4 regions of the Rhizobium sp. FG96 genome follow, and region 3 is predicted to be linked to each of the others. Evidence: predicted binding sites of a transcription regulator. Region 3 holds the regulator's gene; each other region holds the start of a gene.
The links. The regulator PhoB, encoded in region 3, activates phosphate uptake and scavenging genes when phosphate is short. The targets are predictions, from matches to a motif close to TGTCATNNANCTGTCAT.
Positions count from the first base shown of each region.

Region 1: the regulator PhoB is predicted to act here: its motif matches at 2,266-2,282, upstream of pstS (phosphate ABC transporter substrate-binding protein PstS).
Region 2: the regulator PhoB is predicted to act here: its motif matches at 4,748-4,764, upstream of ACODR6_RS09375 (alkaline phosphatase D family protein).
Region 4: the regulator PhoB is predicted to act here: its motif matches at 3,577-3,593, upstream of ACODR6_RS17285 (DUF47 domain-containing protein).

Region 1 covers NZ_JBMDIL010000008.1:279,437-286,491, reverse strand. The annotation lists gene ACODR6_RS18440 (LysE family transporter) at 1-330, shown strand, start outside; gene ACODR6_RS18435 (cupin domain-containing protein) at 339-683, shown strand; gene ACODR6_RS18430 (MarR family winged helix-turn-helix transcriptional regulator) at 696-1,157, opposite strand; gene ACODR6_RS18425 (SDR family NAD(P)-dependent oxidoreductase) at 1,308-2,105, shown strand; gene pstS (phosphate ABC transporter substrate-binding protein PstS) at 2,397-3,419, shown strand; gene pstC (phosphate ABC transporter permease subunit PstC) at 3,504-4,481, shown strand; gene pstA (phosphate ABC transporter permease PstA) at 4,483-5,334, shown strand; gene pstB (phosphate ABC transporter ATP-binding protein PstB) at 5,334-6,140, shown strand; gene ACODR6_RS18400 (DUF1194 domain-containing protein) at 6,257-7,012, shown strand; gene ACODR6_RS18395 (cytochrome P450) at 7,015-7,055, opposite strand, start outside.
Region 2 covers NZ_JBMDIL010000004.1:184,146-191,200, reverse strand. The annotation lists gene ACODR6_RS09395 (argininosuccinate synthase) at 1-1,221, shown strand, start outside; gene ACODR6_RS09390 (LysE family translocator) at 1,341-1,982, shown strand; gene ACODR6_RS09385 (hypothetical protein) at 1,987-2,421, opposite strand; gene ACODR6_RS09380 (M3 family metallopeptidase) at 2,632-4,719, shown strand; gene ACODR6_RS09375 (alkaline phosphatase D family protein) at 4,833-6,410, shown strand; gene typA (translational GTPase TypA) at 6,533-7,055, shown strand, end outside.
Region 3 covers NZ_JBMDIL010000006.1:386,453-393,507, forward strand. The annotation lists gene pstA (phosphate ABC transporter permease PstA) at 1-827, shown strand, start outside; gene pstB (phosphate ABC transporter ATP-binding protein PstB) at 842-1,657, shown strand; gene phoU (phosphate signaling complex protein PhoU) at 1,702-2,415, shown strand; gene phoB (phosphate regulon transcriptional regulator PhoB) at 2,449-3,132, shown strand; gene ACODR6_RS14990 (GcrA family cell cycle regulator) at 3,217-3,750, opposite strand; gene ACODR6_RS14995 (aspartate aminotransferase family protein) at 4,177-5,376, shown strand; gene argF (ornithine carbamoyltransferase) at 5,416-6,333, shown strand; gene ACODR6_RS15005 (Hsp33 family molecular chaperone) at 6,428-7,055, shown strand, end outside.
Region 4 covers NZ_JBMDIL010000008.1:77,196-84,250, reverse strand. The annotation lists gene ACODR6_RS17320 (cryptochrome/photolyase family protein) at 1-93, opposite strand, end outside; gene ACODR6_RS17315 (hypothetical protein) at 247-552, opposite strand; gene ACODR6_RS17310 (hypothetical protein) at 763-1,059, shown strand; gene ACODR6_RS17305 (hypothetical protein) at 1,060-1,377, opposite strand; tRNA gene ACODR6_RS17300 (tRNA-Asn) at 1,407-1,481, opposite strand; gene ACODR6_RS17295 (hypothetical protein) at 1,599-1,898, shown strand; gene ACODR6_RS17290 (inorganic phosphate transporter) at 1,908-2,912, opposite strand; gene ACODR6_RS17285 (DUF47 domain-containing protein) at 2,912-3,553, opposite strand; gene ACODR6_RS17280 (hypothetical protein) at 3,700-3,867, opposite strand; gene ACODR6_RS17275 (hypothetical protein) at 3,924-4,157, opposite strand; tRNA gene ACODR6_RS17270 (tRNA-Cys) at 4,358-4,431, opposite strand; gene ACODR6_RS17265 (hypothetical protein) at 4,592-4,747, opposite strand; gene ACODR6_RS17260 (hypothetical protein) at 4,847-4,990, opposite strand; gene ACODR6_RS17255 (hypothetical protein) at 5,060-5,284, opposite strand; gene ACODR6_RS17250 (protein-L-isoaspartate O-methyltransferase family protein) at 5,650-6,294, shown strand; gene ACODR6_RS17245 (PopZ family protein) at 6,515-7,055, shown strand, end outside.

The sequences.
Region 1 (7,055 bases), on a different contig from region 3:
CTGCCGGGCGAACCCGTGCTTCGCCCCGCAATCAGCCCGAAGCAGGCTTTCTGGTCCGGCCTCGCCACCAATCTCGCCAATCCGAAATCCGCCTTCTTCGTCGCCAGTCTCTTCGCCGCGACGTTGCCTGCCGATCACTCCTGGATGCATGGCGCGCTCGCCGTCGCCACCATGGTTCTGGTCTCGTCGCTCTGGTACACGCTGGTGCTGACGATCCTGCGCAATCCGGCCGTTGCCGGTGCCTATGCCCGCGGCCGCCGCGTCATCGATGCCATGGCCGGCGTCATCTTCATGGGCTTCGGCATGAAGCTCCTCACATCCGCCCGCTAGGAGGCCCTATGCCGAACCAGTTCGTTTTCGATATCGACGCCGTCGAACCGGAGGCCGGTGCTCCCGATGCGGACCGCATCCTCTCCGGCGATCCGCAGTTCCGCACCTGGAATTTCGAGGAAGCCGAAGGCGGCCTCTACGCCGGCATCTGGGAAGCGACACCCGGCAAGTGGCGCATTTCCTACGACGAATGGGAATATTTCAACGTCCTCTCCGGTCACTCGATCGTTACCGAAGACGGCGGCGCCGCCGTTCACCTCAAGGCCGGTGACCGCATGATCCTCAGACCCGGCTTCAAGGGAACCTGGGAAGTCATTGAAACGACTCGCAAGGATTATGTGATCCGGCTGTAGCGGCGAGCCGTCTCAACGTCTGAAACTCTCGGCAAATTCTGCCGAGGAAATGCGGTTCAGCGTGTTGCGCAGCTCTGCCGCGGCTTCAGCGCCGAAGGCGTTTTCGAAGCGGTCGCGAGCTTCGGCCCAGAGGCGGTTGCCTTCCTCCCATTTGGCGATGCCGGCCGGCGTCAGCATGGCGCGCTTGACGCGCTTGTCCTTCGCATCCGGCTCAAGCTTCACCAGCCCATCCCGGATCAGCGGTTTCAGCGTGTGGCCGAGTGCCGAAAGGTCCATGACGAGCCCGTCGGCCAGGAATTTCAGCGAGGGCCCGCCGTTCATGTGGATCTGCGTCATCAGGCTGAATTGCGTGCCTCTCAGCCCGCTCGGCGCAAACACATCCTCGTAGAGCTGCCCGAGCTGTCGCGTTGCGCGGCGAAGCGCGCTGTTGCTGCAAACGGCCCAGCTTTCGTAAACCGGTACTTTCTCATCCATCGTCGATCTCCTGATCCCATCTCCCCGCATCGTGGGCGATCGTCAATCGCCTTTGATTATTTTCTGCCGTGCGCTCTTGCGCAAAATCCAATCGATCTCAATATAGTGGCATATACCACTAATTACCAACGCATCGAAAAGGATTTAGCGATGTCACACTCGTCTCTTGGTACTGCTCTCATCACCGGGGCCTCCGCCGGCATCGGCGCCACCTATGCCGATCGCCTTGCAAAACGTGGCTACGATCTGCTGCTGGTGGCCCGCGACGCCGCCCGCTTGAAGGCTCTGGCGGACAAGCTTTCGGCTGCTCATGGCATCAAGGCAGAGGTGTTTCAGGCCGACCTGACCAATCGCGACGAAGTGCGCAAGGTTGAGAAGCGGCTGCGGGAAGACGAGGCGATCACGCTTCTCGTCAACAATGCCGGCATCGGCTCGAAAACCACGATGCTCGAAGATGATATCGATTATCTCGAGACGATGATCGAAGTGAACGTCGTTGCCGTCAACCGCCTCGGCGTCGCTGCCGCCCAGACCTTTGCCAAGCGCGGCAAGGGCAGCATCATCAACATCGCCTCGGTCGTGGCCTTCCTCGCTGAGCGGTTCCACGGTACCTACAATGCCACCAAGGCATTCGTGCTCAACCTCACGCAGTCGATCCATGCCGAAGCGGGTCCGAAGGGCGTCAAGGTTCAGGCAGTTCTGCCGGGCCTCACCCGCACCGAAATCTTCGAGCGCGCCGGCAATTCCATCGATCAGCTGCCGCCGTCGATGGTCATGGAGGTCACTGATCTCGTCGATGCCGCGCTCGCCGGTTTCGATCAGGGCGAAGTCGTGACCATTCCGTCGCTCCCGGATCCTGCCGACTACGAAGCCTTCACGACCGCGCGCCACGCACTCGGTCCGAACCTCTCTCATAACAAGCCGGCAAGCCGCTACGGCGTCGCTTAATCGGTAAGCCTGGGTGTCGAGCTGCGTCAAACCAACGCAGCTCGACATTAACATTTTGTAATCTTTCCAGAGCCTTACAAGTTAAATCCTTGATTTAGTGAATGAACACTTCTGCACGCATGTTCCGCCTTGAGGCATTGACTCCGAACTGTCGCAGAACTGTCATCAAACTGTAATGTGCAGCGCCTAGCCCGCCTTTGCGACGGGAAATTTCAGCGCCCTTGCCAATGGATACCCCCTCCATGGCGCCGGTCTCGTCGATTGTTCGTTCCATTCAGGGAAGAGACCATAATGCTCACCAAAAAACTTCTTTCGACCTGCCTCGGCGCCGGCCTGGCTGCGGCTTTCGCAGTCTCCGCTTCGGCCGCCGACATCACGGGTGCCGGATCGACCTTCGTTTATCCGGTTCTGTCCAAGTGGTCGGCAGACTACAACAAGCAGACCGGCGACAAGCTGAACTACCAGTCGATCGGCTCGGGCGGCGGTATCGCCCAGATCAAGGCTGCAACGGTCGATTTCGGCGCGTCCGACGCTCCGATGAAGCCTGAAGACCTTTCGGCCGGCGGCTTCGGCCAGTTCCCGGTCGTCGTCGGCGGCATCGTTCCCGTCATCAACGTCAAGGGTATCAAGTCCGGCGAACTCAAGCTCTCGGGCAAGGTTCTCGCCGACATCTACCTCGGCAACGTCACCAAGTGGAACGACAAGGCCATCGCCGACCTGAACCCGGGCCTCAAGCTGCCCGACAGCCAGATCGCCGTCGTTCACCGCTCGGACGGCTCGGGCACCTCGTTCAACTGGACGAACTTCTTCTCCAAGGTCAACCCGGACTGGAAGTCCAAGGTCGGTGAAGGCACCGCCGTCAACTGGCCGGTCGGTATCGGCGGCAAGGGCAACGAAGGCGTTGCTGCTTACGTCACCCGCGTCAAGGATTCGATCGGTTACGTCGAATACGCCTACGCCCTGCAGAACAAGCTGCCCTACGTTCTCGTCGAGAACGCTGCCGGCCAGTATCCGAAGCCGAATGCAGACAGCTTCTCGGCTGCTGCTGCCAGCGCCGAATGGGGCAAGGCTCAGGACTTCTACCTGATCATGACCAACGCTCCGGGCGAAAAGGCCTGGCCGATCACCGCGACCACCTGGGCGATCATGTACAAGCAGCCGAAGGACGCCGAGCGCTCCAAGGCCGCCTTCGCCTTCTTCAAGTGGGCGCTTGAGAACGGTCAGAAGGAAGCCTCTTCCCTCGACTACGTTCCGCTGCCGGCCAGCCTGGTCAAGCAGATCGAAGACTACTGGACCGCGTCCTTCAAGGGCTAAGTCCTCCGTGAATGCCGGGGCAGGGAGCGTTTCTCTCTGCCCCGATTGCTTTGAAGCCCCCTCAAAAGCAAGTCGAGTATAGATATGAGCGAAGCACTGGCATCGCTGCCGGCCGTCGGGCCGGAGGTGAAGCGCCGCGATGGCGCCACCGGCGACCGCATTTTCTTCTGGATCGTGATGGGCTGCGGCCTGTTCGTCCTCGCAGCCCTTCTGGCCGCTGCAATTTCCATGGCATGGGGCGGGCTTCTGGCCTTCCGCACCTTCGGCTTCGGTTTCATCACCGGCACCGAATGGGATCCCGTCGCCCAGCACTTTGCCGGTCTGGTGCCGATCTACGGCACGCTGGTCACCTCCGCGCTGGCGATGCTGATCGGCGTTCCCATCAGCCTCGGCATTGCCGTCTTCGTCACCGAAGTCGCGCCACGCTGGCTGCGCGGACCGATCGGCGGCGCCATCGAGCTGCTCGCCGGCATTCCCTCGATCATCTACGGCATGTGGGGCCTCTTCACCTTCGCCCCCTTCATGTCCGATTACGTCCAGCCGGCGCTGATCGACTGGCTCGGCCCGATCCCCGGCATCGGTCTTCTGTTCTCCGGCGCCCCGATGGGTATCGGCATGCTGACGTCAGGCATCGTGCTGGCGATCATGATTATCCCCTACATCTCCTCGGTCATGCGCGACGTCTTCCTCGTCGTTCCCGCGCAGCTGAAGGAATCGGCCTATGCGCTGGGTTCGACCCGCTGGGAAGTGGTGCGCGATATCGTCATCCCGCATACCCGCACTGCCGTCGTCGGCGGCATCTTCCTTGGTCTCGGCCGTGCGCTCGGCGAAACCATGGCCGTCACCTTCGTGCTCGGCAACACGCACAATATCGCCATATCGCTGATGGAGCCCGGCAACTCGATCGCTGCCGCCATCGCCAACGAATTCACCGAGGCCGATACCGACATCTATCTCTCGTCGCTGATCGCTCTCGGCTTCATCCTCTTTGTCGTCACCTTCATCGTCCTTGCCGCCGCAAAGCTGATGCTGCTGCGCATGGCAAAGCAGAGAGGCGAGTAACATGAGCGTTTCCTCCTCCCTCTACCGCAGCCGCCAGATCAAGAGCGCCATCGCGCTGACGCTTTGCGTCGCCGCCACCGGCCTCGGCCTGATCTTCCTGATCTGGATCCTCTGGACGACGCTGATCAACGGCCTTTCGGCGCTGAGCCCGAAGCTCATCACCGAAATGACCCCGCCGCCAGGCGAAGACGGCGGCCTTGCCAACGCCTTCATGGGGAGCCTGATGATGGTGGTTCTCGCTGTCATCATCGGCACGCCGGTCGGCGTGCTGGCCGGCACCTATCTGGCCGAATTCAGCCGCGGCAAGAAGATCGGCGATATCATCCGCTTCATGAACGACATCCTGCTCTCGGCACCGTCAATCATCATCGGCCTGTTCGTCTACGAGCTCGTGGTACGCCAGACCGGCCATTTCTCGGGCTATGCAGGCGGCATCGCGCTCGCCTTCATCTTCCTGCCGGTGGTCGTGCGTACCACCGACGAGATGCTGCGGCTGGTGCCAGACGTCATGCGCGAGGCTGCACTCTCGCTCGGCATTCCGCGCTGGAAGGTCACCGTCGCCGTGCTCTATCGCGCAGCGTCCGCCGGTATCCTCACCGGCATCCTGCTCGCTGTCGCCCGCATCTCCGGCGAGACGGCACCGCTGCTCTTCACCGCGCTCAACAACCAGTATTGGAGCACGGACATGTCCGAGCCGATGGCCAACATCCCGGTCGTCATCTTCCAATATGCGATGAGCCCCTATGACGAATGGCATGTGCTCGCCTGGGCCGGCGCCTTTGTCATGACCGCAATCGTGCTGCTGCTCAGCGTGGGTTCCCGCGCCGTTCTGAACCGCAAAGGTGGCAAATGATGCTGCAATCTTCCTCCACATTAGACACCCGCAGGACCGCGACGCCGATGGCTAACGACAAGCTCACCCTTGAAGACGTCAACTTCTACTACGGCGACGCCCATGCCATCCGCAGCGTCAGCCTGAATTTCCCCGAACGTCAGGTCTCGGCGCTGATCGGCCCCTCTGGCTGCGGCAAGTCCACGCTGCTGCGCATTCTCAACCGCATCTACATGCTCTATCCGAAGATGCGCGCCACCGGCACGGTCAAGCTCGACGGTCAGAACATCCTCGACCCGCGCTATTCGATGAACGAGCTGCGCGCCCGCGTCGGCATGGTGTTCCAGAAGCCGGTGCCGTTCCCGATGTCGATCTACGACAACATCGCCTACGGCATCCGCCACCACGAACGCCTCGGCAGGGCCGACATGGACGTCCGCGTCGAGCAGGCGCTGCGCCAGGCGGCTCTCTGGGACGAAGTCAAGGACAAGCTGAAGGGCAGCGGCCTCGGCCTTTCCGGCGGCCAGCAGCAGCGTCTCTGCATCGCCCGCGCCGTAGCCCTTCGCCCCGAAGTGCTGCTGCTCGACGAGCCGACCTCGGCGCTCGACCCGATCTCGACCGCAAAGGTGGAAGAGCTCGTCTCGCAGCTGAAGACCGATTTCACCATCGTCATCGTCACGCACAACATGCAGCAGGCGAGCCGCATCTCCGACAATACGGCCTTCATGTATCTCGGCGAGCTCGTCGAATACGGCCCGACCTCGCAGATATTCCAGGCACCGAAGAACAAGCGCACCGAGGACTATATCACCGGTCGTTACGGCTGACGCCGCAACCGCTCGGCTATATCCATACAGGTGTATCCCAATGTGCTAATGTACAGCCGATGGTGCTTTCGATAAGACGGCTGCATCGCTAGCGGCATGCCGCGCGGGGGGGCACCATGGTTCGGACAATGATGCGCCGATGGCTTCTGCACGGAGCCGTCGCAGGAGTTCTGCTTTCGATCTGCATGACATCGGACGCCGCTGCCAGCGAAAGGATCGATCTGGCGCTGGTGATCGCCGCCGACGTCTCGACGTCGATGGATCCGCGCGAAAAGGCGATGCAGCAGGAGGGCTTCGTCGCCGCCTTCCGCCAGCCCGAGATCATCGACGCGATCGGCCGCGGGAAATATGGCCGCATCGCCGTTGCCTATTTCGAATGGGGTGGCGACCACGGCCAGCGCATGGTCATCCCCTGGACGCTGCTGAAGGACGAGGCCGATTGCTGGATGTTCTCGCTGCGGCTTGCGGAGAATTCCCCGACGAAACTGCGCCGCGGCACCTCGATCAGCGAGGCGCTCTCCTATTCGGCGTCGCTTCTACGCCAGAGCGGCTACGCGCCCGAACGCCTCGTCGTCAACATCTCCAGCGACGGCGTCAACAGCATCGGCCGCGATGTCGAGCCGGTGCGAAGAGAACTGATCGCCGGCGGCATGACCATCAACGCTCTCGTCATCAGCGCCCGCGGCGAGCACGACGATGACGAGCCGCCGCTCTCGCCGGAAGCTCTGTTCTCCTATTTCCACCGCGAGGTCATTGGCGGCCCAGGCGCCTTCGCCATGCCGGTCCGCTCGGCAGCCGACTACCCGAGTGCCATATACCGCAAGCTCCTGCGCGAAATCGGCGGCTTTGGGGAGATTGCGGATAAGCGCTGAGCTCACCACGCCAGATCGAGCCTCTCCAGCCCGTGGAAGTGGT
Region 2 (7,055 bases), on a different contig from region 3:
GCATCTAAGAAAGACGTGAAGAAAGTCGTGCTTGCCTATTCGGGCGGCCTCGACACCTCGATCATCCTGAAGTGGCTGCAGACCGAGCTCGGCGCCGAAGTCGTGACCTTCACGGCCGATCTTGGCCAGGGCGAAGAGCTGGAGCCGGCGCGCAAGAAGGCCGAGATGCTCGGCATCAAGGAAATCTACATCGAGGACGTCCGCGAAGAGTTCGTGAAGGACTTCGTCTTCCCGATGTTCCGCGCCAATGCCGTCTATGAAGGCGTCTATCTGCTCGGTACCTCGATCGCCCGTCCGCTGATCTCCAAGCACCTGATCGACATTGCCCGCAAGACCGGCGCCGATGCGATCGCTCATGGCGCGACCGGCAAGGGCAATGACCAGGTTCGTTTCGAGCTCTCGGCCTATGCGCTGAACCCCGACATCAAGATCATCGCTCCCTGGCGCGACTGGAATTTCAAGAGCCGTACCGATCTGCTGGCCTTTGCCGAGCAGCATCAGATCCCGGTTGCCAAGGACAAGAAGGGCGAAGCACCGTTCTCCGTCGATGCCAACCTTCTGCACTCCTCGTCCGAGGGCAAGGTTCTGGAAGATCCGGCTCAGGAAGCGCCTGAATACGTGCACATGCGCACGATCTCGCCGGAAGCCGCCCCTGACAAGGCGACCGTCATCAAGGTCGGCTTCAAGAAGGGCGATGCCGTCTCGATCAACGGCGTTGCCATGTCGCCGGCGACCCTGCTCGCCGCTCTCAACAACTATGGCCGTGACAACGGCATCGGCCGTCTCGACCTCGTCGAAAACCGCTATGTCGGCATGAAGTCGCGGGGCGTTTATGAGACACCCGGCGGCACGATCCTGCTGGCTGCGCACCGCGCGATCGAGTCGATCACGCTCGACCGTGGTGCTGCGCATCTCAAAGACGAGATCATGCCGCGCTATGCCGAGCTGATCTATTACGGCTTCTGGTTCTCGCCGGAGCGTGAAATGCTGCAGGCTCTGATCGACAAGAGCCAGGAGCATGTCGAGGGCGAAGTGACGCTGAAGCTCTACAAGGGCAATGTCATGGTCATCGGCCGCGAGAGCGACAAGTCGCTCTATTCCGACAAGCTGGTCACCTTCGAGGACGACCAGGGCGCCTACGACCAGAAGGACGCGGCCGGCTTCATCAAGCTCAACGCGCTGCGCCTGCGCACGCTCGGCAAGCGCAATCTGAAGGGCTGATTGCAGCTCTACCGCTTTTCGAAAGGCCCGCCTTGTGCGGGCCTTTTTCGTTGGCGCGCCGGGCCCTTGACGGCATTGCGCTTTGGCATAGTCTGCGCACACCATCCGCGGAGCATTTCATGACGCAGTCGCTACTTCTCGGCGCCTTTCTGGCAGCCCTCTTCTATGTGCTCATTCCCGGTCCCGCGTTTCTGCAGCTGCTCGGCATCGGTGCCGGGCAGGGACGCAAGGCAGGCGCGTTTTTCCTGATGGGCCATCTGGTCGGCGACACGATCTGGTCTGCCCTGGCGCTGATCGCGATTGTCGGCGCGAAGATCATCGGCACCTTCGTTTTCGATCTTCTTGGCCTGCTCTGCGGCTTCTATCTCGCCTGGATCGGCTGGAGCGCCGTCAGTGCCAAGCCCAAGGCCGACGGTCAAGCGCTTGTCGTGGTCGAGCGTCCGTTCCGGCGTGGCCTGATTTTTGGCGTCACCAACCCGAAGGGTTATCCGGTTGCGCTGGCGACGTTCACCGCCCTTGTCGCGGGTTCGTCTGGCGCGCTGGATTTCGCCGCCCTGCCGCTGATGCTCTGTGTGTCCTTCGTCGGCTTTGTCACTGCCGACATCATCTTGGTGACGATCATCGGCGCCGGTGCGGTGCGACGGTTCTATCGCGCCCACGAGCGTCTGATCGTCCGTTGCTCGGGCGTGCTGTTCATGGGCTTTGCGGTGCAGGCCCTATGGCATGCGACGCCTGGCCTGCTCGGCTGGCGGAAGGCCTGATCAATCAGCTTCCGATGAAATCGACGATCGACTGCAGCGTCTTCGCGCCATTGGAATCGCCGAGCGATTTCGCGATCTGCAGCTGATTGTCGTAATAGTCACGGAAATTGAAAGCGGTGCCGTCGGTGACGCCCGTCAGATCCAGAATATTGCCCTGTGCATCGATAGCGTGCATCGGCAAGGGTTCGGAGATGGCCGCGTAGGTCTGCTGATCGAGCGCGCCCGAATCGTAGCTCTGGCGCGCATAGCTGCGCAACTCACCCGGGCTGACCGATGTGAAGTCAGGGCTATCTGCAGGTTTATCGTCCTCCAGCCTGAAGCCGGTTTGTGCAGACGTACCAGTATCGAATTCAATATCAGAGGTCTTCGAAGACTTTGCGTTATTATCGCTGTTTTTAAAAAGCAAACTCTGAGAAGACCGCATAGAAAATATTTCCATGACCCATGTCCCCTTACGAAAAGAGTAAGAGGAAACTAGCCTTTGGGCCGCGGCGGTGCAATCGTTAACAATTAGTTAATTTTCGTCTATCAGTTCTTGTGGATCAATTCTTTGGTGACCGGCAAAAGACGAATTTGATCAGCAACATACCAATGCCGCGATGGGTCACCTATATTGCCTTTCACCTGCCTTGCGTAAAAGGATCTCAGCATGCCTTCCACACCAGAATTCAATCCGGCGCTCGTCAACTGGAACGGGCATCACGGCCTGCCGCGCTTCGATGCGCTCAATGACGGCGATTTCGCCGCCGCCTTCGATGCGGCGCTTGCGTCTCATGAGAAGGAGATCGGTGCGATCGCCGGGAATCCGGATGCGCCGACTTTCGAGAACACCATCGTGGCGCTGGAAATTGCCGGCGATGAGCTTTCGCGGGTCTCGGCACTGTTCTGGAACCGGGCGGGTGCTCATACCAATGAGGTCATCCAGGCGCTGGAGCGGGAAATATCGCCGAAGATGTCGCGGCACTATTCGAAGATCGGCATGAATGCCGCGCTTTTCGCCCGCATCGATACACTCTGGGAAAAGCGCGAAGAGCTCGGCCTGTCGCTGGAACAGACGCGGGTGCTGGAGCGGCATTGGAAGGGCTTCGTCAAGTCCGGTGCCAAGCTGCCGAAGCCGGAGCAGGAGAAGCTCGCCGGCATCAACGAAAAGCTGGCCGGCCTCGGCACCAATTTTGGTCAAAACGTGCTCGCCGACGAGAAGAGCTGGTCGCTCCTTCTCTCCGATGGCCCGGAGCTCGAGGGCCTGCCCGAATTCCTCAAGGATGCGATGGCGGCTGCAGCGCGCGAGCGCGGCGAGGAGGGCAAATTTGCCGTCACGCTGTCGCGCTCGATCATCGAACCGTTCCTGACCTTCTCTGAGAAGCGCGATCTGCGCGAGCAGGCCTTCAAGGCCTGGGTCGCCCGTGGCGAGAATGCCGGCGCCACCGATAATCGCGGCATCATCAAGGAGACGCTGGCGCTTCGCAAGGAAATGGCCGCGCTTCTCGGCTACGGCAATTTCGCCGAGCTGAAGCTCGACAACACGATGGCGAAGAAGCCTGAAGCCGTCGACGAGTTGCTGCGCGCCGTCTGGACGAAGGCTGTGGGGCGTGCCCGAGAGGAAGAGGCCGATATCGCCAAGCTGATTGCCGAAGATGGCAAGAACCATGAGGTGATGCCCTGGGACTGGCGCTTCTATGCGGAAAAGATCCGGGCGCAGAAGTTCAATTTCTCCGAGACCGAGCTGAAGCCCTATCTGCAGCTGGAGAAGATCATCGAAGCCTGCTTCGATGTCGCGAACCGCCTGTTCGGCATCCGTGCCGTCGAGAAGAAGGGTATCGCTGCCTATCATCCGGATGTGCGCGTTTTCGAGATCCGCGATGCCAGCGACAAGCTGGTGGCGCTGTTCCTCGGCGATTATTTTGCCCGCGGCTCCAAGCGCTCGGGCGCCTGGATGAGCTCGTTCCAGTCGCAGCACAAGCTGACGCTGAAGAACGGCAACAAGGGCGAATTGCCGATCATCTACAATGTCTGCAATTTCGCAAAGCCCGCCGAAGGCAAGCCCGCGCTGCTGTCGCTCGATGATGCGCGCACGCTGTTCCACGAGTTCGGCCATGCGCTGCATGGCATGCTGTCCAACGTGACCTATCCGTCGGTCTCGGGTACGGGCGTCTCGCGCGATTTCGTCGAGCTTCCGTCGCAGCTTTACGAGCACTGGCTGACGGTGCCCGCGATCCTCAGGCAGTATGCGGTGCATTTCGAAACGGGCGAGCCGATGCCGCAGGCGCTGCTCGACAAGGTTCTGGCGGCGCGCACCTTCAATGCCGGCTTCAACACGGTAGAGTTCACCTCCTCGGCGATCGTCGACATGGAATTCCATACGCGCGATGCGGTCGATGATCCGATGGCGGTCCAGGCCGAGGTGCTTGCCGAGCTCGGCATGCCGAAGTCGCTGGTCATGCGTCATGCCTCGCCGCATTTCCAGCATATCTTTTCGGGCGGTTATTCGGCCGGCTACTATTCCTACATGTGGTCGGAAGTGCTCGATGCGGATGCCTTTTCCGCCTTCGAGGAAACCGGCGATGCCTTCAATCGCGAGATGGCTGCGAAGCTGAAGGACAACATCTATTCGACCGGCGGCTCGATCGATCCCGAGGATGCCTACAAGGGCTTCCGCGGCAAGTTGCCGAGCCCGGATGCGATGCTGATCAAGAAGGGGCTTTCGACCTTCAAGGAATTGTCCGGCAGCGACGCGTAACAAAACTGTCGCCGAAGTTTCGGCAAACCGTCATGCGGCTTTCAAGAGACTGACATGACGGGTGTCCAAGGCTGGGGCGGGACGATTCGATCCCGCTCCTGAAGGGCCTTGGAATGATCTTGAAGGAAACGACGCGCCGCCGGTTCCTGACGTCGGTGGGTGCAGTCGGCGGCTTTGCGGCGGCAAGCCTGGCAATGCCCTATTACGCCCGCGGCTCGTCGAGCCGGCCGGTCTTTACCTCGGGCGTGCAATCGGGCGATGTCGATGCGGCCTCGGGTGTCGTCTGGACGCGGGTCGACCGCCCGTCGCGGCTGTTCGTCGAATATTCCACGACAGACAAGTTTGCCAACGCTGTGCGGCTCGCGCCCTTCGACGTGACGCCGGAGACCGATTTGGCCGGCAAGCTGCTGGTGACCGGTCTGCCGCCGGACCAGGAAATCTTCTATCGCTTCGTCGCGGCCGATCTGCAGGACATCAACAGCCGTTCCGAGCCCATTCGAGGCGAGTTCCGCACCGCGCCGGTCTCCAGACGCAATATCCGCTTCGTGTGGTCGGGCGATACGGCGGGGCAGGGATGGGGTATCGATGACGAGGGGATGCGGACCTATCAGACGATCGCCTATCACCGGCCTGATTTCATGATCCATTCCGGCGATACCATCTATGCCGATAACCCGATCCCCGATGAGATCGCGCTCCGCGGCGGCGGCGTCTGGAAGAACCGGATCGTCACCGAGGAAAAGCGGACGATCGCCCAGACGCTTCCCGAGTTCCGCGGCCAATGGAAATACAATCTTCTCGACGAGCATGTGACGGCGCTCAATGCAATCTGCCCGGTCTTCCACCAGTGGGACGACCACGAGGTTCTCAACAATTGGTCGCCATCGACCGATCTCAGCGCCGATGCCCGCTACAGAGAAAAGTCGGTCGCTGTGCTCGCGGCGCGCGCCAGCCGCGCCTTCCATGAAATGACGCCGATCCGCTATGTCGCCGCGGATCCCGGCCGTATCTACCGCAAGGTCTCCTATGGCCCGCTGCTCGATGTGTTCTTCGTCGATCTCCGCTCCTATCGCGGACCCAACGCGCATGGTCTCGATGAAGAACTGATGCCGCAGTCGCGGATTTTCGGCGAGGCGCAGGTCGCGTGGCTGAAGCGCGAGCTGGCGCGATCGACAGCGACATGGAAGGTGATTTCCTGCGATCTGCCCATCGGCCTGGTGATCTGGGACGATTACGGCAAACGCCGGGGCAGCGAATCCATCTCGAATGGCGACAATGACGCGCCGCTCGGCCGCGAGTTGGAATTTGCCGATCTGCTGCGTTTCATCCGCGACGCGGCGATCGGCAATATCGTCTGGCTCACCGCGGATGTGCACTACACCGCGGCGCATTATTACGATCCGGGCAAGGCGAAGTTCCAGGATTTCCTGCCATTTTGGGAGTTCGTATCCGGACCGCTCCACTCCGGCACATACGGGCCTCAGGAGCTCGATGGCACGTTCGGGCCGGAAGTGCGCTTCATCAAGGCGGCACCCGGCGGCATCGAGTCCAACCTGCCGCCATCATCAGGCATGCAGTTCTTCGGCGTCGTCGATATCGATGGGCAAAGCGAGCAGATGACGGTGCGGCTGATGGACCGCGACGACAACGAATTGTGGCGGACGGTGATCGACCCGCAACGTACGAGTTAACCTTGGAATGGCGCTTCGGACCTCTTACCCCTTTCGCAATCGCGAAAAACACTGTATGAGCGCGCCAAACGTAATAGGCGCCTCCCTCCGACGTAGCGCCCCAGCCTCAGAGATTTGACACAATGGCACTTCGCAACATCGCGATTATCGCGCACGTTGACCATGGCAAGACGACACTGGTGGACGAGCTGCTCAAGCAGTCCGGCTCCTTCCGTGAGAACCAGCGCGTTGCAGAACGCGTCATGGACTCCAACGACCTCGAAAAAGAGCGTGGCATCACCATTCTCGCCAAGGCGACCTCGGTCGAGTGGAAGGGTGTCCGCATCAACATCGTCGACACCCCCGGCCACGCCGACTTCGGCGGTGAAGTCGAGCGTATTCTCTCGATGGTGGATGGCGCGATCGTTCTCGTCGACGCTTCCGAAGGCCCGATGCCGCAGACGAAGTTCGTCGTCGGCAAGGCGCTGAAGGTCGGCCTTCGCCCGATCGTCGCGATCAACAAGATCGACCGTCCTGATGGACGCCACGAAGAAGTCATCAACGAAGTGTTCGACCTCTTTGCGAACCTCGACGCAACCGACGAGCAGCTCGATTTCCCGATCCTCTACGGTTCGGGCCGCGATGGCTGGATGAACGTCAATCCGG
Region 3 (7,055 bases):
GCCAGATCGATCTGAGCGTCGATGAGAAGAACCGCAAGGTCAACGACAAGCAGGTTGGCTGGATGAACGAACTGAAGTCGAGCGGCGCTCTCTTCAAGCAGTTCAACACGGGCCTCTTCGTCAACGGCAATTCCAGCCGTCCTGAAGCCGCCGGCCTCGGCGTTGCCCTCATCGGCTCGCTCTATCTGATGGCGATCGTTCTTGTGCTGTCGCTGCCGATCGGTGTCGCCGCCTCGATCTATCTCGAGGAATTCGCGCCGAAGAACCGGCTGACGGATCTCATCGAGGTCAACATCAACAACCTGGCTGCGGTTCCCTCGATCGTCTACGGTCTGCTCGGTCTCTCAGTGTTCATCAACTTCATGGGCATGCCGCGCTCGGCCTCGCTGGTCGGCGGTCTGGTGCTCACGCTGATGACGCTGCCGACGATCATCATCGCGACGCGTGCGGCTCTTCGCGCCGTCCCGCCGTCGATCCGCGCGGCCGCTCTCGGTCTCGGCGCCTCGAAGATGCAGATGGTGTTCCACCATGTGCTGCCGCTCGCCATGCCGGGCATCCTGACCGGCACCATCATCGGCCTGGCGCACGCGCTCGGCGAAACCGCGCCGCTCTTGCTGATCGGCATGGTCGCCTTCGTCGCCAATGCACCGGCCACGCCTCTCGACCCGTCCACCGCCCTCCCAGTCCAGGTCTACATGTGGGCCAACGAAGCCGAACGCGCCTTCGTGGAACGTACGTCGGGTGCCATTATCGTCCTCCTCCTGTTCCTGATCGTCATGAACCTCGGAGCCATCCTCTTGCGCCGTCGCTTTGAGCGCCGCTGGTAAACGGAGTAGAAACAATGAACATGTTGACCGAAGCAGCAGTTGAAAAGGCTCTGGACCAGAAAATGAACAGCATTCCCTACAAGATGATCGGCCAGGACGTTTCCGTCTATTACGGCGAAAAGCGCGCCCTCTTCGACGTCAAGCTGAACATCCGCGAAAACACCGTCACGGCGCTCATCGGCCCGTCCGGCTGCGGCAAGTCCACCTTCCTGCGCAGCCTGAACCGCATGAACGACACGATCGACAATTGCCGCGTCACCGGTAAGATCACGCTCGATGGCGACGATATCTACGATCCGGATATCGACGTCGTCGAACTGCGCGCCCGCGTCGGCATGGTGTTCCAGAAGCCGAACCCGTTCCCGAAGTCGATCTATGAGAACGTCGCTTACGGCCCGCGCATCCATGGTCTCGCTAAGACCAAGGCCGACATGGACCAGATCGTCGAGACCAGCCTGCAGCGCGCCGGCCTCTGGAACGAGGTCAAGGACCGCGTTCATGAATCCGGCACCGGCCTCTCCGGCGGTCAGCAGCAGCGCCTCTGCATCGCCCGCGCCGTTGCAGTCTCGCCTGAAGTCATCCTGATGGACGAGCCGTGCTCGGCACTCGATCCGATCGCCACGGCAAAGGTCGAGGAACTGATCCACGAGCTGCGCGAAGCCTACACGATCGTCATCGTCACGCACTCCATGCAGCAGGCCGCCCGCGTTTCGCAGCGCACGGCCATGTTCCACCTCGGCAACCTCGTCGAGGAGAACGACACCGACAAGATGTTCACCAATCCGGACGATCCGCGCACCCAGGATTACATCATGGGCCGCTTCGGCTGATCTTTGGCGTCACGACCCCCGATAGACACTCAAGGACTTTCCCCATGGCATCGACACATATTTTTTCTGCGTATGACGAAGACCTGAAGTTCCTCTCGCGCCGCATTTCCGAAATGGGCGGCCTGGCCGAGCAGATGGTTTCCGACGCTGTCCGCGCCCTCGTCAACGGCGACGCGGCGCTGGCGCAGAAGGTCATCTCCGACGACGTGATCCTCGATCACGCCGAGCGCGAGATCAACGACAAGGCGATCGTCACCATCGCCCGCCGCCAGCCGATGGCGTCGGACCTGCGCGAGATCATGGGTTCGATCCGCATTGCCGCAGACCTCGAGCGCGTCGGCGACCTCGGCAAGAACACCGCAAAGCGCGTCATCGCCGTGCAGAGCACCGGCGTTCCGCGCAAGCTCGCCCGTGGCCTGGAGCATCTCTCCGAGCTCGCGCTCGTCCAGCTGAAGGAGGTGCTCGACGTCTACACGACGCGCGCTGCCGACAAGGCGAAGTCGATCCGCGAGCGCGACGAGGAAATCGACGCGATGTACACGTCGCTGTTCCGCGAGCTCCTGACCTACATGATGGAAGATCCGCGCAACATCACCAGCTGCACGCACCTGCTCTTCTGCGCCAAGAACATCGAGCGCATCGGCGACCACGCCACCAACATTGCTGAAACCATCTACTACATGGCGACCGGCGCTCAGCCGGAAGGCGAGCGTCCGAAGGACGACACCGCCAACACCGTCGGCGCGGTAACGGAATAATCATCCGGACCGGGCCTCAGGAGACAGAATAGAATGATCCCGAGAGTTGCAGTCGTTGAAGACGAAGAAGCACTGAGCGTGCTTCTTCGCTACAATCTCGAAGCCGAAGGTTTCGAAGTCGATACCATCCTGCGCGGCGACGAGGCGGAAATCCGCCTTCAGGAGCGCACGCCGGACCTTCTTATCCTCGATTGGATGCTGCCTGGCGTATCAGGCATCGAGCTCTGCCGCCGGCTGCGCATGCGCCCGGAGACCGAGCGTCTGCCGATCATCATGCTGACGGCGCGCGGCGAGGAAAGCGAGCGCGTTCGCGGCCTGTCGACCGGCGCGGACGACTATGTCGTGAAGCCGTTCTCGACGCCCGAGCTCGTTGCCCGCGTCAAGGCGATGCTGCGCCGCGCCAAGCCGGAAGTTCTCTCGACCGTGCTGAAGTGCGGCGATATCGAACTCGACCGCGAAACGCACCGCGTTCACCGCAAGACCCGCGAAGTCCGTCTCGGACCGACCGAGTTCCGCCTCCTGGAGTTCCTTATGTCGTCGCCGGGCCGCGTCTTCTCGCGCTCGCAACTGCTCGACGGCGTCTGGGGTCACGACATCTATGTCGACGAGCGTACCGTCGACGTCCATGTCGGTCGCCTGCGCAAGGCGCTCAACTTCTCGAACATGCAGGATGTCATCCGCACCGTCCGCGGTGCCGGTTATTCCATGGAAGCCTGAGTGATCAAGGAGGCTACGGCCTCCTGACATGCAGATACAAAAAAACGGGCCGAAAGGCCCGTTTTTCGTTTGTCTTTACCCGGCTCAGTTTGCCCGGGCTGCGGCCCTGCGGCGATCATTGACCGGCTGGTAAGCCAGGCGCTGGTGATAGGTGCAGTAGGGCGAAGAATCCGGGCTTTCGCAGCCGCAGAAATGGAAATCGTCCTTCAGCGGATCGCCGACCGGCCACTTGCAGGTGCGCTCGGTCAGTTCCGTCAGGCCGAGACGGCGGGAGATCGGCACGACAACGTTGGAAGCCGGACGATATTCCATCTCCTCCATGACGTCGATTTCGATCTCTTCCTTCAGCATCGTTGCGCCCTGCGGGCGGGCAACGGTGCGGGTCGTCATGCGCGATGCGTAGTTCGGAGCGCGCGGTGCCGAAGTCGTGCGCTTCGGAGCCCGTGCCGCCGTCGCATTGCCGCCGGCCTTGGCACGGCCCGGCAGTGCCAGACGGTGAACCTTGCCGATAACGGCATTCCGGCTTACGCCTCCAAGTTGCGCCGCGATCTGGCTCGCGCTCAACCCTTCGGACCACAGTTTCTTGAGTTTCTCGACCCGCTCGTCTGTCCAGTTCATGCCCTGTGTCTCCGCCGTTTAAGCGTTGTGAAGGCAGAATCCTTCACCGTTTGCCCCGGATGAATCCGACACAAGAAACGCTTGACTAATTTTGGTGACTAGTTCCGCCGCATGCAGTCTAGTAATTGAGTTTTAACCTAGTGTGAGGCTGACTCCGTGACAAGAGTCGCGGGAATCCGGATGAATCGAATTTCAAGTTTTCCCCAACTTGCTTCCCCACAGAGTCATTTCTGCAACATTAGCTGTTGATGAAACGCGACATCGCTTGAGCGTCACCCAGAAGCCACGAAAGCCGTAGTTTTGTTGACATTGCAGTGCGAAAAGTAAATAGTGCACAGCGCCGCCGAGAGGCGGCATTTTTAATTTTTCGGACCTGGTTTTTTAGCCGGAGTCCGGTTGCCCATAACGCTGACAGGAGACCGCGCCATGGCTGAAGCCGCGCCGCTATATGATACCTATTCTCGTGCCCCTCTGCGGTTCGAGCGAGGTGAGGGCGTCTGGCTGATTACCGAGACCGGCGAGCGATATCTGGATTTTGGCGCGGGCGTTGCCGTGACCGCTGTCGGCCACAGCCATCCGCATGTTGTCGATGCCCTGAAGGCGCAGGCCGAGAAGGTCTGGCACCTCTCCAACATCTACGAGATCCCAGGCCAGGAAAAGCTCGCGACGAGGCTGACGGAAGCGACTTTCGCCGACAAGGTGTTCTTCACCAACTCGGGTGCGGAAGCCCTGGAATGCGCGATCAAGACCGCGCGCCGCTACCAGTATTCGAAGGGCCATCCGGAGCGCTTCCATATCATCACCTTCGAAGGCGCCTTCCATGGCCGTACGCTGGCGACGATCGCCGCCGGCGGCCAGGAGAAGTATCTCGAAGGCTTCGGTCCGAAGACCCCCGGTTTCGACCAGGTGCCTTTCGGCGATGTCGAAGCCGTCCGCGCGGCGATCACCGACGCAACGGCAGGCATTCTGATCGAGCCCGTACAGGGTGAGGGTGGTATCCGCCCGGCGACCGTCGAGTTCATGAAGGCGCTGCGCCAGCTCTGCGATGAGCATGGCCTGCTGCTGATCCTCGACGAAGTGCAGACCGGCGTTGGCCGTACCGGCAAGTTCTTCGCTTATGAATGGTCCGGCGTTAGCCCCGACATCATGGCTGTTGCCAAGGGCATCGGCGGCGGTTTCCCGCTCGGCGCCTGCCTTGCGACGGCTGAGGCGGCCTCCGGCATGAAGGCCGGCACGCACGGCTCGACCTATGGCGGCAATCCGCTTGCCATGGCCGTTGGCAGTGCCGTTCTCGATATCGTGCTCGCCGATGGCTTCCTGCAGCACGTCCGCGACGTGTCGCTGGTCTTCCGCCAGGGCCTGGCGTCGCTGAAGGATCGCTATCCTGACGTGATCGAGGATATCCGCGGCGAAGGCCTGCTGCTCGGCATCAAGGCCGCCGTTCCCTCGAGCGAACTCCTGGCTGCGATCCGCGGCGCGCATCTGCTGGGTGTCCCGGCGGGCGATAACGTCATCCGTCTCCTGCCGCCTCTGGTGGTGACTGCGGAAGAAGCCCGCGAAGGCCTCGTACGCATCGAGCAGGCCGCTGAGAGCATTCGCGCAGCCAAGGCCAAGAAGACGGCTTGAACGGATAGATGCCTTACGAGGCAAACAGGTAAGGACGACATGGCTTCCCCCAAACACTTCCTCGATCTCTCGGCGGTCAGCTCCGCCGATCTGCGCGTCATCATGAATGATGCGATCTCGCGCAAGCAGGCTTTCAAGGCAGGCGCCGGCGACAAGCCGCTCGCCGGCAAGATGCTGGCGATGATCTTCGAAAAGCCGTCCACACGTACCCGCGTCTCCTTCGATGTCGGCATGCGCCAGCTCGGCGGCGAGACACTGTTCCTCTCGGGCACCGAAATGCAGCTCGGCCGCGCCGAGACGATCGGCGACACCGCGAAGGTCCTGTCGCGCTATGTCGATGCGATCATGATCCGCACCACCGAGCACCACCGCATGCTCGAGCTTGCCGAGCATGCTACCGTGCCGGTCATCAACGCGCTGACCGACGATACGCATCCGTGCCAGATCATGGCCGATATCATGACCTTCGAAGAGCATCGCGGCCCGATCAAGGGCAAGACGATCGCCTGGACGGGTGACGGCAACAATGTGCTGCATTCGCTGGTCGAAGGCGCTGCCCGTTTCGGCTATCGCATGAACATGGCCGTACCCCTTGGTTCCGAGCCGAAGGATCACTATCTGAACTGGGCCCGCAATGAGGGCGCCGAAATCCTGCTCAGCCATGATGCCGACCGTGCGGTCGAAGGCGCCGATTGCGTGGTAACCGATACCTGGGTCTCCATGAATCAGGAACATCGGGCTCGCGGTCACAACGTCTTCCAGCCCTATCAGGTCAATCAGGCTTTGATGGCAAAGGCCGGCAAGGATGCATTGTTCATGCATTGCCTGCCCGCCCATCGTGGTGAGGAAGTCACGGACGAAGTGATCGATGGCCCGCAATCCGTGGTCTTCGATGAAGCGGAAAACCGTCTTCATGCGCAGAAGTCGATTCTTGCATGGTGCCTGGGCGCGATCTGAACCATACTGGACGCCACATCCGGCCTGACGGCCTCGTGGCCGCGCGAGCGGAGAGACGCCTTGGTCTGCCGCTCTGAATACTAGGAGTAAGACCATGGCAGAAGCTGCAGCCGCTCTTGGCGAGTTCGATTTCGCCGGTGATGATCATGTTGTCCCGTTTCAGGTTGAAGGTCTGGATGTGCGCGGCCGCGCCGTCCAGCTCGGCCCGATGCTGGACGCCATCCTGGAGCGCCACCACTATCCCGCACCCGTTGCCCGCCTTCTCGCCGAAGTGATCGTGCTGACGGTGCTGCTCGGCACGTCGCTGAAATTCGACGGCAAGTTCACCGTCCAGACGAAGGGCGATGGCCCGGTCGATCTACTCGTCGCCGATTTCTCGACGCCTGAGAATGTGCGCGCCTATGCGCGCTTCGATCAGGCGCTGCTCGACGAAGCGATCGCCGCCGGCCAGACCGAGCCCGAACAGCTGCTCGGCAGGGGCGTGCTCGCCTTCACGATCGACCAGGGCAAGTTCAGCCAGCCCTATCAGGGCATCGTCGCGCTCGACGGCGCCTCGCTGGAAGAGATTGCCGGCACCTATTTTCGTCAGTCCGAGCAGATCCCGACGCGGGTTCGTCTCGCTGCGGCCGAACTGCTCGACCGTGACGACAGCGGCAAGCCGCGCCATCGCTGGCGGGCAGGCGGCCTCGTCGCCCAGTTCCTGCCGGAAGCGCCTGAGCGCA
Region 4 (7,055 bases), on a different contig from region 3:
GGAGGCGCAGGCTTCGTGCAGCGCGTGATTGTCGTCGAGACGCAAATCCTTGCGAAACCAGAGAATAACCGGTTTTTCGACTGCCTTCGCCAATGCCTTCGTTCCCTGTCCCGTTCTTTTGGTCTGCTACGTATCTACGATAGGCTTGGATCAAAAGTTTCAGTTGGGAAGACAGTTTTATTCGCCTTGCCGCGCACATGAAAAAGGCCGGTCAAAACCGGCCTTTTCGCTTGGCTGATCCGGAGATCAGTTGTCGTATTCACGGCAACGGTCGCTGATCGAAGCGCCGCCCTGACCGGCGCGGCTATCGACCACGCCCTGTTGCGGCATGTTCGGGCATTCGAGAACACCACGCGGTTCGCCGATACTCTGGGTGGTGGTCGGATCGACCGGATCGACGCGCACCGGATGGGTGCCGTTGTTGTCGACCGTCATGTCAGAGGAATATTGCGGCTCGGCCGGTGCAGTATCGTATGCCGGTGCCGACTGGGCGAAGGCCGGAGCGGCAAGGCCGAGGGCGAGCAGCGAGGCTGCGGCAAATGTCTTACGCATGGAGAAACTCCTCCTTGGTCTGCTTTTTCTCTAGGGGTGACAGAAACGGAACCCGCGGGCCGCGTCATTGTTCCGAACTTTCCCGCAGAGGTTTCAGGCGCCGCGGGGCAGCGTGGTTACGCGTAAACCTTAACAGGCAAAGCCGCTGGCAGACGCGTCTGGGTGCCGCTAGGAAGCCCTCAGCCGCATGATGCAGCGCCGGGGTCTCCAATGGTCATTTCCTTTTTCGAAGCAGCGGATATGTCGTTCAAGGCAGCCTTGTCGGTCGCCGTGACGATCGGCGGTATGATGGCCGCCACCGCGATGCTGAAGACCGAGGCGACGGAGACCACGCGCCTCGACCTCTCCCGGCCGGTCCTCTGGCCGTCGGAGCCGACACGGGTGCCCGCACCCTTCCGCTTCGCCGCCAATGATCCGGCGCAGGTCGCCGCCGATGCCGGAGCCGTCTGCGTCAGCAATATCGGCCTTAGAATCGATTGCGACCTGATCGGCGCCTCGGCGCTCTGATCACAGGCTGCCGCCATCCTTGTAATAGCTTGGATATTGCACGAATTCAGAATCGCGGCCGTCCGTGCTCTCTTGCGTGCTGTCGGCCTCGTCTGCGGGCTTCGTATAGCCGTGGCTGATCAGCCAGTCCTTGACGATATGGCGCATCGCCCGGTCGCGGTCGGTGATGCCGAACTCCCGCATGAAGGCCTGGAGCGCCTGCTCGCAACGTTCTGAAAAGTCATCTGCCATAAAGCGGTAAGGGGCAAGGCGAATGATTGTTCCGAGTTTCGATGTCTTGGAAAAAAGAAGAGCCGGTTCGTGGTCGAACCGGCTCATTCAATCTGTCAGCTTATCGCTGATGAAACTGGCTCCCCGGGCCGGATTCGAACCGGCGACCTGTCGATTAACAGTCGAATGCTCTACCGCTGAGCTACCAGGGATCACCGCTTGCCGCGGTGTGAGTGGGCTAATACAAATGCTTGTTCGATTTGCCAAGCGGTTTTTTCAAAAAAATGACATCTCCTTGCAATTATTGGACTTATCCCCATCTCCTGTGGATGACTGACGGGAAAAACAACACGGATAAAAAGCGCGAAAAGCGTTTCGGCATCGATCACACGACCGGAGAACTCATTCTTGGGTCATGGCGCATACCGCTGCCGCGCTCGCGCATCGCACGCATGGCCATCGGCCTGTTGCTGATCATCTGCGGTTTGCTGGGATTTTTGCCCATCCTCGGCTTCTGGATGCTGCCGCTGGGCTTCATCGTGCTGTCGCACGACCTGCCGGTCGCCCGGCGCTGGCGCCGCAGGCTGTCGGTCTGGTGGCACCGGCGGGGCAGGCCCGCCGGTAACTGAGGCCTCACATCAGGCGAAGAGGCTGGCGGCCCAATAGAACAGCGCCGAGATCAGCGCTGCCGCGGGCAGGGTGACGACCCAGGCAACCACGATATTGCCGGCAAGCCCCCAGCGGACGGCCGAGACGCGCTTGGCAGCACCGACACCGATGATCGCGCCGGTGATCGTGTGCGTCGTCGAGACCGGAATGCCGAGCCAGGTGGCGCCGAACAGCGTCAGCGCGCCGCCGGTCTCAGCGCAGAAGCCCTGCATCGGATTGAGCTTGGTGATCTTCGAACCCATCGTATGGACGATTCGCCAGCCGCCGAAGAGCGTGCCCAGCGCCATCGCCGCCTGACAGGACAGCACCACCCATAGCGGCACATGGAAGCTGCCGCCGAGATAGCCCTGCGAATAGAGCAGCACGGCGATGATGCCCATCGTCTTCTGCGCATCATTGCCGCCATGGCCGAGCGAATAGAGCGAGGCCGAGACGAATTGCAGGATGCGGAAGGTGCTGTCGACGGCAAAGGGCGTCTGGCGGACGAAGATCCAGGACACCGCGAGCACCAGGAACAGTGCCAGCAGGAAGCCGATCATCGGCGACAGCACGATGGCGCCCGCCGTCTTCAGAAGACCACCCCAGACGATCGAGCTGAAGCCGACCTTGGCAAGGCCGGCACCGACGAGACCGCCGACCAGTGCATGCGAGGAGCTCGACGGTATGCCGAAGACCCAGGTGACGATGTTCCAGATGATCGCGCCCATCAGTGCCGCGAAGATCACCATCGGACTGACGATGTCAGGATTGATGATGCCGGTGCCGAGTGTCTCGGCGACATGCAGGCCGAAGAAGAGGAAGGCGATGAAGTTGAAGAATGCCGCCCACATCACCGCATATTGCGGCCTGAGAACGCGTGTCGAGACGATCGTGGCGATCGAGTTCGCCGCGTCATGCAGTCCGTTCAGGAAGTCGAAGAACAGCGCGACGGCGATCAGCCCGGCAAGCAGCGGAAAGGCGAGGGTGGCATCCATCAGACGTTCTCGATCACGATGCCGCTGATTTCATTGGCGACGTCCTCGAAACGGTCGACGACCTTCTCAAGCTCGGCATAGATCTCGCTGCCGATGATATAGGCCATCGGGTTCGAGGCGCCGTGGCGGCGGAAGAGATCCTTGAGGCCGAGGTCGTAGAGCTCGTCGGACCGGCCCTCGACGCGCGTCACCTCTTCGGCGATCGCCGTCAGCCGCGGCGCGTTGGCGCCCATCCGGTCGAGCAGCGGGACGGCCTCGGCGATCAGATGCGCCGCCTTGACGATTTCCTTGCCCATCTCCTGCATGCCCGGATCGAAGCTCTTCTGCTCGAACAGGCGGATGGTCTTGACCGTCTTGTGCATCATATCGATCGCATCGTCGAGCGACTGGATCAGATCCTTGATGTCGCCGCGGTCGAAGGGCGTGATGAAACTGCGGCGGACCGCGAGCAGAACGTCGCGGGTAATATCGTCGGCCTCGTTTTCGAGCGCGACGATGCGCTCGCAATGGCGCTCGGGATCGTTCCCGGCCAGAAGTTCGTTCAGCGCTTCTGCGGCGCCGACGACGGTGCGGGAATGCTGAGCGAAGAGATCGAAGAATCGGTCTTCGCGCGGAAGAAGTTTGCGAAACCAGCTTAACATGGTGACCCCGTGGATGCTTGAGTTGTCACGCAACTGTCACAAATGGGGTTCTGTTGCAATAAAAGCTGGCCGGGAAGGGCTGCAGCCTCGGGCTTTTCCACGCGTTTGCGGCTGAGATCACACAGGCGGCCGCAGCTGTCACAGTCTCAATGAAGATCGAGCGTCAGCTGCCTGTTCTTGATCTGCGGCAGCGGCAGGCCGATCTCGATCTTGCCGAAAACCCGCCTGCGGCGTTCCTCGTCCTTCTCCCGTTCCGCCCGGCTGGCGGCGACGGTCGCGAGGGCATTTGCGATAACCTGCTCGGCATGCGTCATAGGAACCTCCGTCGTTTGTTCCTATTTTGTTCTCATTAATGCAAATGTCAAGAGCTTCACTCACCGAAGTAGAAAACCGGATCGCGCGTCAATTCGCCATTGCCGAGATGGCCGTACAAATCCCTGCCGAGAATCCAGTAGGTGATCTTCTGCGTCGCAAGAGAAAAGACATAGTCGCCATCCACCCAATGCTCGGCCTTGCTGCCGCCGATCGGGAAGAGAAACTTGCCGGCTTGATAGAGAACGGCCTTTTCGGATCGATGATCGAAAATATATCGTGTTTTCGCCATGTGTTATCCTGCCGCTATACGCAAGATACAACGTCACATGGGATTTTAGATCTGTCTATATTATCAGAAGTTGAGGATTGGTCTATTCACAAATAAGATAAGCCTAAAACAGCATTATCCCAAAAATGGGCAATACGATCCCGCGCGATGAAATCATCGCGATTATATTCGGAATCATTCAAGCGGGGATTGTTTGAAGTTGGAGGCCTCGCCCGGAATTGAACCGGGGTACAAGGATTTGCAGTCCTCTGCGTCACCACTCCGCCACGAGGCCATCCGTGAACGACTTGTTCAGTGGTGGCGCGGATTTAGAATGATCCAAAGGAAACCGCAAGAGGTGTTTTCCGAAAAAAATCGGGCCGTCATCAGGCCGTCGCATTCAATGCGCTTGATCATTCGGCGAATCCGCTCATTATCCTTATATGAGGAATATCTCAAAACCCTTTGTCACCAGGGATGATCCGGACCGGCACATACGCTGTCAGGATGCGCTGCAGTATGCGTTCCGCGATCTGATCGAGGCCGCGGTTGAGGCCGGGTGGAGCGAGCAGGAAGCCGTGGATGCCGTCGGCGAACTGGTCGACGGACATATCCAGGACCTCATGGCGCGCGCCGATTCCGCTGCCCTCATGGCGCTTCTGAAGACGATGCGCTGATTCTGCCCGCCGCCGGTCGGCGAGCGCAGGCTCTCAATTCACGCTTCTGAGCGAGGGAAGGGGCGAAATGCCGCCGGTGATGACACCGGGCGTGCTCGACGCAATCAGCGGAATGCAGAGAATGATGACGATGAGCCCGCCGATGAAGCAGGCGCCGAGCATCAGGGATCTGTTCATGCGGGCTCCGTCTCTGCCTTTGTTTTTTAGCTTATGCTGTACAAAGCTGACGGATGCCTGAAGGCTGCATCAGCGCTTCGGGCCGGATTTCAGGTAGAGATAGCTGCCGACGGCGAAAAAGATCAGCGTAAAGCCCGGCCAGGCCACGAACACGGTCGTGTAGCCGCAAGCGCCTTCGAAGCAATCTCCGAGCGTTCCCGCCACGGATAGCCGCAAGGACAGCACGCCCGCGAGGATGACGCTCGCGGCGGCGATCAGCAGCAGAATGAAAATCGTAAAACCCGTGCTTCGCATTCAAACCTAAAGAGCGGGCCGTCTGATTTCTGCCTGCTGCGCTGTGTTTATCTTCAACTCGTCCGGCTGTTGACGAGCCCGCAGCAAAGTACGCCGACGAGCGCCACAGCGATGAAAAGGTCGAAGAACGTCAAATGTACGAAAAAGGCAGACATGGCCTGCTCCTCCTCATTTCCTCCGGTTGCAATAATACCACAGGGGAAAGCTTTGTTCCACTTCGGAGTTCAGAAAGCGCTCCTGCACCGCTTAGGCGGCCGATATGCCGCAAGGATTCTTGCCGCAGGCGCGAACGGAGCCTTGAAAGCATCCGAACCCGGGATTAAGAGACGGAACACATGGCCGCGGTAGCCGGGCGAGAGGATACGATGGATTTCGAAGCAGCACGCGTAAAGATGGTCGACAACCAGATCCGTACGACGGACGTGACGTCCCATTCCGTGTTGAGCGCGTTCCTCACGGTTCCGCGCGAGGCGTTCGTTCCCGAGAAGGCCAAGGTTCTGGCCTATATCGATAACGATGTCGAAATCTGTCCCGGCCGCTTCCTGATGGAAGCTTCGCCGCTCGCCAAGCTGCTGCAGCTTGCTGCGATCACCAAGGAAGACACGGTTCTCGAAGTCGGCTGCGGCACGGGTTACACCTCGGCGCTGCTGTCGCTGACCGCAGGCTCCGTCGTCGCGCTCGAATCCGACGCATCGCTTGCCGAGCAGGCCAAGGCCAATCTCTCCGGCTATCCGAACGTCTCGGTCGTTGCAGGCGATCTCGCCAAGGGCCACACGGCTGGCGCCCCCTACGATCTGATTTTCGTCAACGGTTCCGTCGAGGAAGTTCCGGCTTCGCTTCTCGGCCAGCTCGCCGAAGGCGGCCGTCTCGTCACCGTCGAAGGCTACGGCAATGCGGCCCGCGCCAAGGTTTTCGTTTCGGAGCGTGGTGCCGTCTCCGAAAACGTCTTCTTCAACGCTTCGGTCAAGCCGCTTCCGGGCTTTGCCAAGCTTCGCGAATTCGTATTCTGAGCCTTTCCCAAAGGGCTTTTCGATGCGGGCGCCACGGGCGCCCGTTTCTGTTTTTCATGCTTCATTTGCTGCCCGTCAGTTCATCCAACAAAACTGTGCATGGACGCATTCATTTGATTCGCGATGATTTTTTTCGCGTCTGGGGTATTCTACTGTCTGGGTGATTCGGATGCCCACTCCATGCAATCCGATCGTTGCTTTAAGCTTAACGGGGATAGATATGGCTCAGCCAAGCGTAGCGCGTGAACCGTCCATGGAAGAGATCCTGGCGTCGATCCGCCAGATCATCGAGAGCAATGAGCCGGGCGCCGGCAAGGCCATTTCCCCGTCTTTGCCTCCGGTTTACGGTGACGATGCCGAGGATGAAGGCCACGATTCCAACATCCACCTGACGGTCGATGACACCTACGCCAATGTCGAATTCCCCGAGCCGGTGCTGACACAGGATCCGCGCTTCGTTGCCGCCAACTCGGCTGGCACCCGCGAGGCCGAGCAGCCGGCGCGCGCGATGTCGCTCGCCGATGTCGCCGCCCGCGTCCGCGCCGCTTCCGAGCGCCTGCCGGCCCAGCCGCCCCGCGAACTGCCGCCGGTTTTCCGTCAGCCGGAACCCGTTGCCGCAACTGTTGCCGAGGAGATCCGCCGTCCGGTCGAGCCGGTCGCCGCTGCACCGGTTGTCGCGCCGCTGCCGGCGCCGAAGCCTGCTCCGGTTGTTGCCGAAGTTCAGCCTGCCGAGCCCGAGCCGCTGCCGCAGGCCGTGGAAT